Linked DNA regions of Sandaracinus amylolyticus. The protein of the gene in region 1 binds, or shares a complex with, the protein of each later gene. Links are inferred from orthologs where the notes say so. Each region holds a gene or a part of one and is shown in the gene's direction. Other genes may lie near its edges.

Region 1 (6,899 bases):
GCGAACACCGCGCTCACCGCGACGACCGATCCGAACGTCAAGATCGCGATCTGTCTGCGCTGCGCGAAGTGGTACTCGCTCGAGCTCGGTCACCCCGAGTACGCGATCCCGTACTACCAGCAGATCCAGCAGCTCGATCCGGGCAACGTCCCGGCGCAGCAGCAGCTCGCGGATCTCTATCGCAGCACGCAGCAGTGGCAGCTGCTCGCGCAGACGCTGGGGATCATCGTCGGGCTCACCAACGACCCGCGCGTGAAGGCCGAGACCTTCGTGCAGATGGGTGAGCTCTGCGAGACGCACCTCAACATCGCGGACCAGGCTCGCAGCTACTACCTGCAGGCCGTCGACGCCGACCCGAGCTACGTGCCCGGGCTCGAGGCGCTCGAGAAGGTCTATCGCAACGGTCAGGAGTGGGAGTCGCTCCTCGACATCCAGCAGCGCAAGGTCGGCGCGCTCTCGGACGCCGAGGCGCTGATCGAGGCGAAGCTCGCGGTCGCGGAGACCTACGAGGATCGTCTCGGCAACGTCGAGGAGGCGATCGAGACGTACCGCCAGGTGCTCGAGGCGGACGGGCTCAACCTCCGTGCGCTGAAGGGCCTCGAGCGCCTCTACGCGCAGCGTGAGCGCTGGCAGGACCTGCTCCAGATCCTCGAGCGCCAGTTCGAGGTCGTCACGACCGAGAAGGAGCGCATCACCATCCTCCTGCGCGTCGCGTCGATGTGGGAGGAGGAGTTCGTCAAGCCGGACAAGGCGGCCGAGCGCCTCGAGAAGGTCGTCGAGATCGACTCGGGCAACGACGCTGCGCTGCGTGGCCTCGAGCGCCTCTACCGCAACATGCAGCGGTGGGATCAGCTCATCGACACGTACGAGCGCCACGTCTCGGCGACGCCGGATCGCAACGAGAAGCAGGAGCTGTATCTCGCGATCGGCGACGTGTTCTCGGTCGAGCTGAGCGATCTCGATCGCGCGGTCGACGCGTACCTGAACATCCTCTCGCTGAACGCGAACAACGCGCGCGCGCTCGAGGCGCTCTCGAAGATCTACGAGCGCCGCGGTGATCACGGCCAGGCGTTCGACACGATGCAGCAGCTCTCGCGGCTGCTGAACGATCCGCAGCAGGTCGTCGATCTGCGCTTCCGCATGGGCAAGCTGCTCGACGAGCAGCTCGGCGATCGGAGCGCGGCGGTCGACCAGTACCAGAGCGCGCTCGACGTCGAGCCGGGTCACCTCGCGTCGCTCGAGGCGATGCGGAAGATCCACCTCGACTCGGGCGACTGGCTCGCCGCCGCGAAGGTGCTCGAGCAGGAGTCGCAGTACCAGCAGCAGCCGCGCCTCGTCGCGAAGCTGCTCGTCGAGCTCGGTCGTCTCTACGACGAGCGCCTCGACGAGCACGACCGCGCGATCAACGTGTGGGAGGCCGCGCTCAAGCAGGACGCGGACAACGAGGACGCCGCGCTCCCGCTCGCCGAGGAGTACACGAAGACGCAGCGCTGGGCGGACGCCGTGCCGCTCCTCGATGCGCTCGTGAAGCGCTCGGCGAAGCGCGACGCGTCGGAGCAGCACCGCCTCGCGTTCATGCTCGGTGAAGCGGCGCTGAAGACCGGCGACACCGACGCCGCGATCAAGGCGCTGAGCAAGGCGTCGCAGCTCGATCAGCAGCACCTGCCCACGCTGCTCGCGCTCTCGAGCGCCTACTACCAGGCGTCGAACTGGGATCAGGCGTTCAAGTACTACCAGATGCTCCTCGTCCATCATCGCGATGCGCTCGCGAAGGACGAGATCACCGACGTCTTCTTCAAGCTCGGCGTCGTCAAGCGCGAGCAGGGTGATCGCCGCAAGGCGCTCAACATGTTCGACAAGGCGCTCGAGGAGGACGCGCAGCATCGTCCGACGCTCGAGGCGGTGGTCGGCCTCTACCAGTCGAGCAGCGACTGGGAGCAGGTGATCCACTTCAAGAAGAAGATCCTCGAGCAGCTCGACGGCGAAGAGCGCTTCGCGATGCTCGACGAGATCGGCGACCTCTGGAACGAGAAGCTGCGCAACCCGCAGAAGGCGATCGAGAGCTACGCCGACGCGTCGGAGATGCGCCCGAAGGATCACAAGATCCTTCACAAGCTGCTGATGCTCTACCAGAGCACGAAGCAGTGGGATCAGGCGGTCGAGATCATCCAGCGCGTCAGCGATCTCGACGACCGCGCGTCGGCGAAGTCGAAGTACGCCTACACGATCGCGGTCATCCTCCGCGATGAAGTGAAGGACGCCGACAAGGCGATCGACTACTTCAACAAGTCGCTGGATCTCGACTCGACGCAGCTCAAGGCGTTCGAGGCGATCAACAAGATCCTCAACGCGAAGAAGGACTGGAAGCAGCTCGAGCGTGCGTACCGGAAGATGCTCCTTCGCCTGAAGGACTCGACCGACACGGACCTCAAGTTCAACCTCGCGCACGCGCTCGGCGTCATCTACCGCGACCGCATGAAGCAGCCCGAGCAGGCGGTCGACGTGTTCAAGATCGCCCTCGCGTACCAGCCCGACAACGCGCAGGAGCACCAGATCCTCGCGGAGCTCTACGCGGTGATCCCGGGCCGCACCGACGACGCGATCGCGGAGCACCAGTGGCTGCTCCGTCAGGATCCGTATCGCGTCGACTCGTACCAGGCGCTGTACAAGCTCTATTTCGACGCGCGCCAGTACGACAAGGCGTGGTGCCTCGCGTCGACGCTGGTCTTCCTCAAGAAGGCCGACGCCGAGCAGAACCAGTTCTTCGAGCAGTACCGCCAGAAGGGCCCGATCCGTCCGAGCTCGCGCCTCGACAACGAGCGCTGGCTGAAGGATCTGGCGCATCCGGAGCAGGACCTCGTCACGTCGAAGATCTTCGAGGTGATCTGGCCCGCGGTGCTCAGCCTGAAGGGCAAGGCCGACAAGGACGCGGGCCTCGCGCCCAAGTACCAGGTCGATCCGGCGAACAGCACCGTGACCCTCGCGCGCACCTACGGGTTCGTGGCGCAGGTGCTCGGCATGCAGGCGCCGCGTCTCTTCCTCCGCCAGGACGTGCCCGGCGGGCTCGTGCACCTGCCGGTGTGGCCGCAGGGCTCGCTCTGCGGATCGACGCTGCTGCAGGGGTTCCAGCCGCAGGATCTGATGTTCGTCTGCGGTCGTCACCTCAGCGACTACCGCGGTGAGCACTTCATCCGGACGATGCTCCCGTCGAACTCGGAGCTGAAGACGGTGCTGATGGCGGGCCTCGCGATCGCCGGTCTCGTGCCGGCGAACGACCCCGCGATCCAGACGACGGTGCAGACGCTCGCGCCGAAGCTGAACCCCGCGCAGATCGATGCGCTGCGCTCGCTCGGCAAGCGCTTCCTCGAGGCGGGCGCGCGCACCGACATCAAGCGCTGGCTGCAGTGCGTCGAGCTCACGGCGTGCCGCGCGGGCTTCCTGATCTGCAACGATCTGGAGACCGCCGCGCGCATGGTGACGGCGCTCGGCCCGGCGGGCCCGGTGGACCTGCCGCCGAAGGAGAAGGTGAAGGAGCTCGTGCTCTTCTCGGTCAGCGAGGAGTACTTCCGCCTTCGCCAGGCCCTCGGGATCCAGCTCTCGGTCGCTTGATTCCTCGATGAGCGGCGCGCTGCCTCTTCGTGAGGCGGCGCGCCGTTCGTCTTCCGTCGCGCTATACGAGCACGCGTGGAGATCGAGCTGCCCACGCGCCGTGCGATGCGCCGCTTCGGCGCGCGCCTCGCGTCGCTGCTGCGCGAGGGCGACGTCGTGTTCCTCGAAGGGCCGCTCGGCGCGGGCAAGACGTTCCTCGTGCGCGCGATCGCACGTGGGCTCCGCGTGCCGGAGCGCGAGCCGATCACCTCGCCGACGTTCACGCTCGTGCACGAGATCACGAGCGGGCGCGTCGCGATCACCCACGCGGATCTCTATCGCCTCGACGATCCCGGCGAGCTCGACGCGCTCGGTCTGCCCGAGGCGATCACGCGATCGATCACGATCGTCGAGTGGGGCGCGCGCTTCGCGGAGCATCTCGCGCCCGATGGGATCGTCGTCACGATCGGGGGGCGCGACGCCGCGCGCGGGCGGCACGTGACGATCGCGTCGCGTGGCCCTCGTGGCGTCGCGATCATCGACGCGCTGCGCGCTCCGGAAGCCCAGTGATTCCGGATGCTCGCGCGCCTCGGCGCGCGCGATCGCGAGCACGTGCGCTTCGCCTTGTCAGCACCGCCTCCGGCTGGTAATCCGCGCGCCCGACATGCCGCGTCGTAACGATCTCCGGAAGATCATGCTCCTTGGCTCCGGACCGATCGTGATCGGGCAGGCCTGCGAGTTCGACTACTCCGGGACCCAGGGCGCGAAGGCGCTCAAGGAAGAGGGGTACGAGGTCGTCCTCGTCAACTCGAACCCTGCCACGATCATGACCGATCCCGAGTTCGCGGATCGGACCTACGTCGAGCCGCTCGTCCCCGAGGTCGTCGAGGCGATCGTCGCGCGCGAGAAGCCCGACGCGATCCTGCCCACGCTGGGAGGGCAGACCGCGCTGAACCTCGCGCTCGCGCTGCACAAGAACGGCGCGCTCGAGCGACACGGCGTCGAGCTGCTCGGCGCGAACGTCGATGCCATCAAGAAGGCCGAGGATCGCGAGCTCTTCAAGGCCGCGATGGAGAAGATCGGCCTCGGCGTCGCGAAGGCGCGCGTCGCGCGCACCATCGAGGAAGCGGACGCGGCGGTCGCGGAGATCGGGTTCCCCGTGATCCTTCGCCCGAGCTTCACGATGGGCGGATCGGGCGGCGGCATCGCCTACAACAAGGAAGAGTTCGACCAGGCCATTCGGTGGGCCTTCCAGCAGAGCCCGACGCACGAGTGCCTCGTCGAGGAGAGCGTGCTCGGCTGGAAGGAGTACGAGCTCGAGGTCATCCGCGACAACGCGGACAACTTCTCGGTCATCTGCACGATCGAGAACTTCGACCCGATGGGCGTGCACACCGGTGACTCGATCACCGTCGCGCCCGCGATGACGCTGACCGACAAGGAGTACCAGCGCCTGCGCGACGCAGCGCGAGCGGTCATCACCGAGATCGGCGTCGAGACCGGCGGCTCGAACATCCAGTTCGCGGTCAACCCCGACGACGGCCGCGTGATCGTGATCGAGATGAACCCGCGCGTGTCGCGCTCGAGCGCGCTCGCGTCGAAGGCGACGGGCTATCCGATCGCGCGCATCGCCGCGAAGCTCGCGGTCGGTTATCGCCTCGACGAGCTCAAGAACGCGATCACCGGGACCAGCGCCGCGTTCGAGCCGACGATCGACTACGTCGTCGTGAAGTGGCCGCGCTTCGCGTTCGAGAAGTTCCGCGGCGCCGATCCGCGCCTCACGACGCAGATGAAGTCGGTCGGCGAGGCGATGTCGATCGGGCGCACCTTCAAGGAAGCGTTCCAGAAGGCCGCGCGCTCGCTCGAGATCGGTCGTGACGGGCTCAGCTCGCTGATCGAGAAGGTCGACTATCGCGCGGTGCTCGAGGACGTGCGCCGCATGAAGCAGGCGTCGGTCGGCATCGCGTACGTGCCGCCGCCGGCGCGCGATCCCGCGACGATCCCCGCCGCGACGAGCGAGGAGCTCAAGGAGGCGTTGCTCGAGATCATCGAGACGCCGCTGGCCGATCGCGCGTGGTACCTCGCGGACGCGCTGCGCCTCGGCGCGACCGTCGAGGAGCTGCACCAGGCGACGAAGATCGACCCCTGGTTCCTCGTGCAGATGCGCGAGATCATCGAGGAAGAGAAGTCGCTCGCCGCGAACGCGGGCAAGCCGCTCGACACCGAGGAGCTCGCGCGCGCGAAGTCGCTCGGGTTCAGCGACGCGCGCATCGCGCAGCTGCGCGGCATCGATCGCAACATCGTGCGCGAGACGCGCACGCAGCACGGCGTGCGTCCCATCTACGCGCGCGTCGACACCTGCGCCGCGGAGTTCGTCGCGAAGACGCCGTACCTCTACTCGACGTGGGGGCGCGAGACCGAGTCGGCGCCGACGGACCGCAAGAAGGTGATGATCCTCGGCGGCGGCCCGAACCGGATCGGCCAGGGCATCGAGTTCGACTACTGCTGCGTGCACGCGGCGTTCGCGCTCCGCGAGCTCGGGTTCGAGACCATCATGGTCAACTGCAACCCGGAGACGGTCTCGACCGACTTCGACACGTCGGATCGCCTGTACTTCGAGCCGCTGACGCTCGAGGACGTGCTCGCGATCGTCGACGAGGAGAAGCCCTGGGGCGTGATCGTGCAGTACGGCGGACAGACGCCGCTGAAGCTCGCGCTCGCGCTCGCGAAGGCGGGCGTGCCGATCATCGGCACCAGCGCGGACGCGATCGATCGCGCCGAGGATCGCGAGCGCTTCGACGAGCTGCTCACGAAGCTCGGCCTGCGTCGCCCGCAGGGCGGCATCGCGCGCGGCATCCAGGAGGCGTTCACGATCGCCGAGCGGATCGGCTTCCCCGTCGTCGTGCGTCCGAGCTACGTGCTCGGCGGGCGCGCGATGGAGGTCGTGCACTCGCGCACCGATCTCGCGCAGTACTTCGCGGTCGCGCTCGCAGCGGTCGAGGACGCGGAGAAGCAGACGATCCTCGTCGACGAGTTCCTCAAGGACGCGATCGAGGTCGATGTCGACTGCGTCGCCGACGGCAAGCACGTCGTGATCGGCGGACTGCTGCAGCACATCGAAGAGGCGGGCGTGCACAGCGGCGACTCGTCGCAGGTGCTCCCCGCGCACGCGCTGCCGCCCGAGGTGCTCGCCGCGATCCGGTCGAGCACGCGCGCGCTCGCGCTCGAGCTCGGCGTGATCGGCCTGATGAACGTGCAGTTCGCGGTGCGCGGCAGCGCCGTCTACGTCATCGAGGTCAACCCGCGCGCGT
Region 2 (6,815 bases), 2.7 Mb from region 1 along the record:
CCCTGGCAGGCCCGCTGGTCGTCGCACGTCGGCGCGGTCCCGTACCTCGCCGGGCACTCGCTCGCGAAGCGGCAGCAGTCGCCGGTCGCGCAGCAGAACCCGTTCTGGCAGTGGCCGCTCGCGCAGTCGCTCGCCTCGTCGCAGGCCTCGCCGTCGGGCAGGTCGGGGAAGCAGAAGCCCGAGCCGCCCACCGCGTCGCAGTGCGCGACGTCGTCGCACGCCGCGTCGTTGGCGCAGCTCGTCGGGCACGCGGGGTCGGGCTGATCCGCGGCGCCGGTGCACACGACGTCGCGGTAGAGCCCGCACGCGTCGGCGACGACGCTCGACGTGCACGCGCTGTCGTCGGGCGTGCCGGTGATCGTCTCGCACTCGAACGTCGTCGGGTTGCACGACACCATCCCGCGCGTGCCCTGGCACTCGTCGGGGTCGCCGCAGACCGTGCCCACGCCGGGATAGCCGGGACAGTGCGCGTCGGCGGCGCAGCACACGTGCCCCGCGCCGCAGCAGAACCCGTTCTCGCAGTTGCTCGACGCGCAGTCGCTGTCCTCGTCGCACGCCGTGCCGTTCGCGTAGTCCTCCTCGCAGCCGGTCCCGTCGCAGTGCGCGGCCGGGATGCAGCGCGTGTCGTCCTCGGGGCCACCCTCCGGCGCGCACGCGGTCGCGCAGAAGTCACCGCGGTCCTCGCCCCCGTCGCACGTGTAGAGACCGCACGCGACGGCCGCGGGATTGACGCACGCGCCGTCGGTGCACGCCGCCTCGCCGCGCTCCTCGTAGGTCCCGCTGCCGACCGCGTCGCAGCGCTGGACCGGGCAGTCCGTGAACTGCTCGTCGACGTGGGTGTCGCAGTCCTGGTCCGCGCTGTCGCAGAGCTCGGCCGCCTCGGGATGACGCGCGATGTCGTCGTCGTCGCAGTCGAGGCCGAGGCAGCTCCCGCCGATGCCGTAGCCGTCGGCGTCCTCGTCGATGCAGCACGCCGAGCCGACCGGCAGACACACCTCGGCGAAGTCGAGCGGCGCGTACGCAGCGCACTCGAAGCCGCGCGGGCAGTCGTTGAACTCGGGGACGCAGAGGCGCAGGCACACGCGCTCGCCGCCGCTCAGCGGGCCGCAGCGCGCGACCGAGCCGCACTGCGCGTCGACGACGCACTCACCGCACAGCGGCACCAGGTCGACCGGGCCGCCGTCGGTCCCGGCGTCGGCGAGCGGACCTCCGGCGTCCGGCGGCGGCATGCCCCCTCCGTCGAATTGCCGAGCCGCGTCGCCTGCCGGGCCGCCGTCGCGTCCGCGGTCCATGCCGCCATCGGCGCAACCGCCCACCGCCGCGCCACACGCCAGCACGAGCACCACCAAGCCGAAGCGCGTCCGCATCGTGACTCCTCGATCTCTCGGCCTCGCGATGCGAAGCCCAGGAGAGACGCCCGCAATGAAAGTTGCGGCGACAATCACACGCGAGCGGCGCTCGGCGCAATCCCGGGCCGCCGCTGCTATACCGTCTCGCGTTGCGCGCCCTCGCTCCGCTGCTGTCTCTCGTCGCGCTGTGTGCGTGCGACGACCTCTCGCGCTTCCGCACCGACGGCGAGAGCCTCTATCGCGGCGACGTCGTCGGCGACGAGGGCGAGTCGTTCCTGCGGCGCGGCTTCGCGCCGGGCACCTCGCTCGACCTCGAGTTCGACCCCACGACGCCCGACGTGCCGCAGCCCGGCACGCTCACCTCGAGCCCCGATCCCACGAGCGGCGAGCGCGTGTTCGACGCGACGCCGCTGCGCTCGATCGCGCCGCTCCAGCACGACCTGCTCAGCGAGTACGACTTCCCGGGCGGCGGGCGCGTGCGCAACTACCTCTACGTCGTGCGCCCCGAGTCCGGCCCGCTCGCGGGGCGCGACGCGATGGTGTTCGTCTCGCTGCTCGACGACGGCGGCGTCGAGGTGCGCGTCATCGCCGGCGCGGGCGACGAGGCGAGCGGCGATCACTTCGGGCTCTTCCGCATGACGCGAGTGGATCGGTGACGAGCGCGGTCGCGTGGAGGATCGCTCGAGGTCCGTCGTCTGGCCTCGAGCGATCCTCCATGCGACCGCGCGGAGGCACCCAGGAGTAAGAGATGCGAGTGTTGGGCATCGAGTCGTCGTGCGACGAGACCGCGGCGGCGATCGTGGAGGACGGCGGTCGCGTGATCGCCGACGTGGTCGCGAGCCAGGTCGCGGTGCACGCGCCCTACGGCGGCGTGGTGCCCGAGCTCGCGTCGCGCGCGCACCTCGCGAACGTCGCGCCGGTGATCGCGAAGGCGCTCGAGGCAGTGCCCGGTGGGCTCGACGCGATCGACGGCATCGCGGTCACGCGCGGGCCCGGGTTGCTCGGCGCGCTGCTCGTCGGCATGAGCGCGGGCAAGGCGATGGCCTGGTCGCGCAACCTGCCGATCGTCTACGTCGATCACCTCGTCGCGCACTTGCTCGCGGTCTACCTGCAGCGCGACCTGCAGCCCGGCCAAGAGGTCGCGACGCCCGAGATGCCTTTCGTCGCGCTGCTCGCGAGCGGCGGGCACACCGCGATCTACGAGGTGCGCGCGCACGACGACGTCGAGCTGATCGGACAGACGCGCGACGACGCGGCGGGCGAGGCGTTCGACAAGGCGGCGAAGCTGCTCGGGCTCGGCTATCCGGGCGGCCCGGTCATCGATCGGCTCGCGAAGCTGGGTGATCGATCGAAGGTCGAGCTGCCGCTGCCGATGCCGAGCACGAAGCGCCTCGACTTCTCGTTCTCGGGGCTCAAGACCGCGATCGCGCGGCACGTCGAGAAGCACGGCGCGCCGAAGGACGAGCGCGAGCTCGCCGACGTGTGCGCGGCGTTCCAGCACGCGGTGGTCGAGGTGCTCGCGCGCAAGAGCGTCGCGGCGTGCAAGCAGCGCCGCATCCCGCGGCTCGTGCTCGCGGGCGGCGTCGCGGCGAACGCGGGGCTGCGGGCGCGCACGACCCAGCTCGCGACGAGCGTCGGCGTGAAGGTGTTCGTGCCGCCGATCGCGAGCTGCACCGACAACGCGGCGATGATCGCGTACGCGGGCTATCTGCGCCTGGCGCGCGGCGAGCGCGACGCGCTCGACGTGACCGCGTACTCGAAGAGCCCCGACCTGCGGCGCGGGAAGATCCTGGAGCGCTGACGCGGTCGGGATCTGGAGCCCGCTCGGTCATACGCGCACACTCATCGCGATGCTGACCACGCTGGCGCTTGAGGGCTGGAAGAGCTTCGGCGCGCTCGTCGAGCTCCCGCTCGCACGGACCACGCTGCTCGTCGGGCCCAACGCGTCCGGCAAGAGCAACGTGCTCGACGCGATCCGTTTTCTCCAGGGGATTGCGCTCGACCTTCCGCTCACCGACGTCCTCCGCGGCAGCTGGGACGGCGGCCGCCAGGTGTGGCCTGGCATCCGCGGCGCGGAGGTCGAAGCAGCCCACGTCGGAGCCGGGCGTTTCACGCTCGGCACCGCGTGGTCCGATGCGTCGAGCAAGATCGAGCACGGGGTGTGCGTGCAGACGCGACCGGAGGTCGCGCTCGCGGAGGAAGCTCTCTTCGATGGCGATGGGCGCGTGCGCTACTGGTTCGACACGCACGCGAAGACGCTCGGCGAGCGCAAGGGGTTGCAGGCGGGCGGCGCGATCGCGGTGGCAATTCGCGCGACCGGCGCCGGCGGACGCAACGTGAGCGCCACGTACTCCGCGAGCCGCAGCTTGCTCGGGCAGATCGAAATCACCGAGCGCGTCGATCCTCGCGTGGTCGAGAACGCGCGCGCGGTGCGCGCGCGCCTGCGCGGCATCACGCACGTCGAGATCCATCCGCAGTTGATGCGAGACCCCGCGCCGCTCCACTGGAAGCAGATGGGCGCGTCCGGCGAGCACGTCGCGGCGGTGCTGCACTCGATGAGCGACGCTCAGCGCGCCGATCTCGTCGACTGGATCTCGGAGCTGTGCGCGCCGCGCGTCGGCGCGATCGACTTCGACGTGGTCGAGTCGGTACGCGAGGTCTACTTCTTCCTCCGCGAGCAGAGCGGGGCGCGCATCTCGGCGCGCAGCCTCAGCGATGGAACGCTGCGCTTCCTCGGAATCCTCGTCGCGCTGCTCACCGCACCCGAAGGGAGTCTCATCGTCCTCGAGGAGCCCGACGTGGGCCTGCACCCGGCTCGCGTCCATTTGCTCGCGGAGATCCTCGAGAGCGTGCCGCGCGAGCGAAACATCCAGGTGCTCGCGACGACGCACTCGCCGATCCTGCTCGCGCACCTCTCCGACGAGGTACTCGCGAACGTGATCGCGTTTGATCGCGACCCGTCGACGGGCTGGTCGATCGCCAAGCGCGTCGGGACACTCCCGCATTACCCGCTGCTCCGTGACAGTGAGCAGCGCGATCACCTGATTGCCACCGGCTGGCTGGAGCGCGCGCTGTGAAGGTCTTGATCATCCCCGAGGATCAGGAGCTCGACCGCTACGTACTGAAGCCCGTCGTCGAGCGCCTGTTCGCGGAGCTCGCTCGGCCAGCGCGCATCGACGTGCTCCCCGAGCCCAGGTTGCGCGGCTCGTCACAAGCTCTCGATCCGCAGACCATCGCGGCGATCGTCCGGGACAACCCGATGACGGATCTCTTCCTCCTGATCGTCGACCGCGACTGTGATCGGGACGCTCACGTCTCGAAGCTGGCGGCGAGGGTGGCCGAGCACCCGGACAAGCTCATCGGGTGCCTCGCGGTCGAGGAAGTAGAGTGCTGGCTGCTCGCGCTCTCCGACACACTGCCCGCGAGCTGGCGCGAGATCCGCGAGCACTGCGATCCCAAGGAACGTTACGTGGAGCCCTTCTTGGCGGCCCGTGGGAGCAGCAGCCCGGGGCGTGGAAGGAAGGCCGCGATGCGCGAGCTGGCGGGGAACTGGCGTCGCCTCGTGAGCCGTTGCCCGGAGATCCAGGAGCTCTCGACGCGCATCGCGAGCTGGCTCGGCGCGCGCGAGCACTGATGTGGTCGTGCGCCGCCGAGGCGGCCGAGAGCGAGCCGGCGCGGGGTCGTGAGGCTCGGTCGGGGGCTCGCGAGGCCAGCTTCGGGGCGCGCCTGGCCGGGTCGGGGGCGCGGGTGGCTGCGCGGTGGGCACGCGAGGCCAGGATCGTGGGCGCGCGAGGCCAGGATCGTGGGCACGATTGGGGTGGATCGACCCCAATCGCGCGATCGGCGGTTTTGCTCGGAAAAACTGGCGATCTCGGGCTCGACTCGCGCGCGTGTTCGCGCGATCTTCGCGCGAGGGGGCTCGATCATGGCGACGAAGAAGAAGACCACGGCCAAGAAGACGGCGAAGAAGAGCGCGAAGGCGGCGAAGCGGACCGCGCCAGCGAAGAAGCGGACGAAGATCGTGGTGAACCCGCTCTCGAGCGAGCAGCGACGCAGCTTGCTGCGCGTGCCGGCGGGCTACTCGGACGCGGTGAGCGACACGATCGAGGCGTGGAACGACAACCGCACGGTGCTGAAGCTCGCGAACCGCACGCCCGCGCAGCTCGCGTCGATGCTGCGCAAGGCGGAGCAGGCCGCCGAGAAGGAGCGCGCGTTCCAGCAGAAGGCGGAGGAGCAGCTCCGCGCGCTCACCGACGCGCGCATGCTCGCGGAGCACGAGGTGTGGAGCACGACGCTCGCGCTCTACGGCGTGGCGAAGGCGCAGATGCGCACCGCGCCCGAGCTCGCGGGCGCGTTCGAGCACATGAGCGAGCTCTTCGCGCGCGAGTCGAAGAAGCCGAGCGAGCCCACGCCGAGCGAGTGAACGCGGACGTCGCGCAGGCGCGCCGTCAGCCGCGCGAGCGGTAGGGGCCACCCTCGCGCGTCGAGGTCTCGAGGGCGCGCGCGAGCTCGATCGCGTGATCGAGCCACGGCGCGATGTCGCGCGCCGCTTCGATCGCGATGCTGAGCACGAGCGCGCCCTCGACCGCGACGCGCCACAGGCCATCGGGCGTGGTCGCGAGCAGGTCGAGGACGGCGCGCGGCAGCGGAGCTGGGGGCGCGGAGTCGACCGCGACGAAGGGATCGTCGCGAGGGACGCCGAGCTCGGCGACGCGATCGCCGGCGGCGGCTCGGAGCGTCACCTCGACGTCCCCTGCGCGGAGGAGGGTCGCGGTCAGCGGCACGGGCAGCGCGAGCTCGACGCGCACGACGAGATCCGAGGGAACCGCGGCGGCCGGGAGCTCGATCACGAACGCGCGCGCGCCGTGGCGGCCGGTGAGCAGGAGACCGTCCGCGCTCTCGATCGCCACGCCTTGGGCGAGCCAGCGCTCGAGCATCGTCTCGCGCCACGACCGGGCGCGGACCGCACGCGCCGCCACGACGAGCACGTCCGCGAGGTGCTTCGCGATGCGCGCCGCGTGCACGAAGCGCACGTCGCTGGGCTCGCCGCGGACGACGATGCGCACGGCGTCATCGGTGACGTGGACGTCCTCGCGCGCGTGCTGCGCGATCGCGGCGCTCGCGTGCGCGAGCAGCGCGCGTGCAGCGTCGGGATCGATCGCGCGCGCAGCGCAGTGCAGCGCGGCGAGCTCGAGGGGGAGGCTCGACGACGCGATCGCGGAGGGCGCGGCGCACGTCGAGAACGTGAGGCCGGGGCCGAGCGGCGGTGTGATCGGGACGGTGAGGACACATCCGTGATCGCCCAAGCGACGCAGCGTCACGGGGACGCCCTCGAGCGAGCCCTCGAGCTCGTCGTGATTCGGCGCGTCGCGCTGCGTCAGACCGAGGCGTCGTCCGACCTCGAGCCACGCGCGAGCGCGGCGACGTCTCGCATGGAGCGCGGCGAGCGCGATCGTGGTGACGACC

Evidence for each region.
Region 2: the proteins of tsaE (region 1) and tsaD are in contact, whole or in part, in a crystal structure (PDB 6N9A), measured with the Thermotoga maritima proteins. The link is inferred for Sandaracinus amylolyticus from one-to-one orthologs. Residues at the interface, in WP_004082108.1 of Thermotoga maritima: Leu37, Gly38, Lys46, Lys57, Val59, Lys60, Ser61, Thr63, Phe64, Thr65, Leu66, Met67, Val69, Pro71, Tyr82, Arg83, Leu84, Asp86, Asp88, Phe89, Asp93, Ile128, Asp130, Glu131, Arg134; in WP_004082750.1 of Thermotoga maritima: Cys10, Asp11, Arg49, His50, Leu82, Gly84, Gly135, Gly136, Glu154, Thr155, Leu156, Asp157, Asp158, Ser159, Glu162, Asp165, Lys166, Arg169, Leu170, Tyr175, Lys213, Thr214, Leu217, Tyr218, Gln221, Arg222, Asn324.

Annotation. Positions count from the first base shown.
Region 1 is NZ_CP011125.1:4,839,070-4,845,968, reverse strand. What follows is about bases 2,581-5,421. They hold tsaE (tRNA (adenosine(37)-N6)-threonylcarbamoyltransferase complex ATPase subunit type 1 TsaE), read left to right. Parts: upstream 2,581-3,684; coding sequence 3,685-4,158; downstream 4,159-5,421. Other genes in these bases: carB (carbamoyl-phosphate synthase large subunit), read left to right, coding at 4,253-5,421; DB32_RS20575 (tetratricopeptide repeat protein), read left to right, coding at 2,581-3,609. In the rest of the region: more of DB32_RS20575, read left to right, coding at 1-2,580; more of carB, read left to right, coding at 5,422-6,899. UniProt on the Escherichia coli protein: Required for the formation of a threonylcarbamoyl group on adenosine at position 37 (t(6)A37) in tRNAs that read codons beginning with adenine.
Region 2 is NZ_CP011125.1:2,089,352-2,096,166, reverse strand. What follows is about bases 1,367-4,123. They hold tsaD (tRNA (adenosine(37)-N6)-threonylcarbamoyltransferase complex transferase subunit TsaD), read left to right. Parts: upstream 1,367-2,097; coding sequence 2,098-3,150; downstream 3,151-4,123. Other genes in these bases: DB32_RS08805 (AAA family ATPase), read left to right, coding at 3,200-4,123; DB32_RS08815 (hypothetical protein), read left to right, coding at 1,499-2,005; DB32_RS08820 (MopE-related protein), read right to left, coding at 1,367-1,367. In the rest of the region: more of DB32_RS08820, read right to left, coding at 1-1,366; more of DB32_RS08805, read left to right, coding at 4,124-4,426; DB32_RS08800 (hypothetical protein), read left to right, coding at 4,423-4,983; DB32_RS08795 (hypothetical protein), read left to right, coding at 5,275-5,772; DB32_RS08790 (hypothetical protein), read right to left, coding at 5,798-6,815.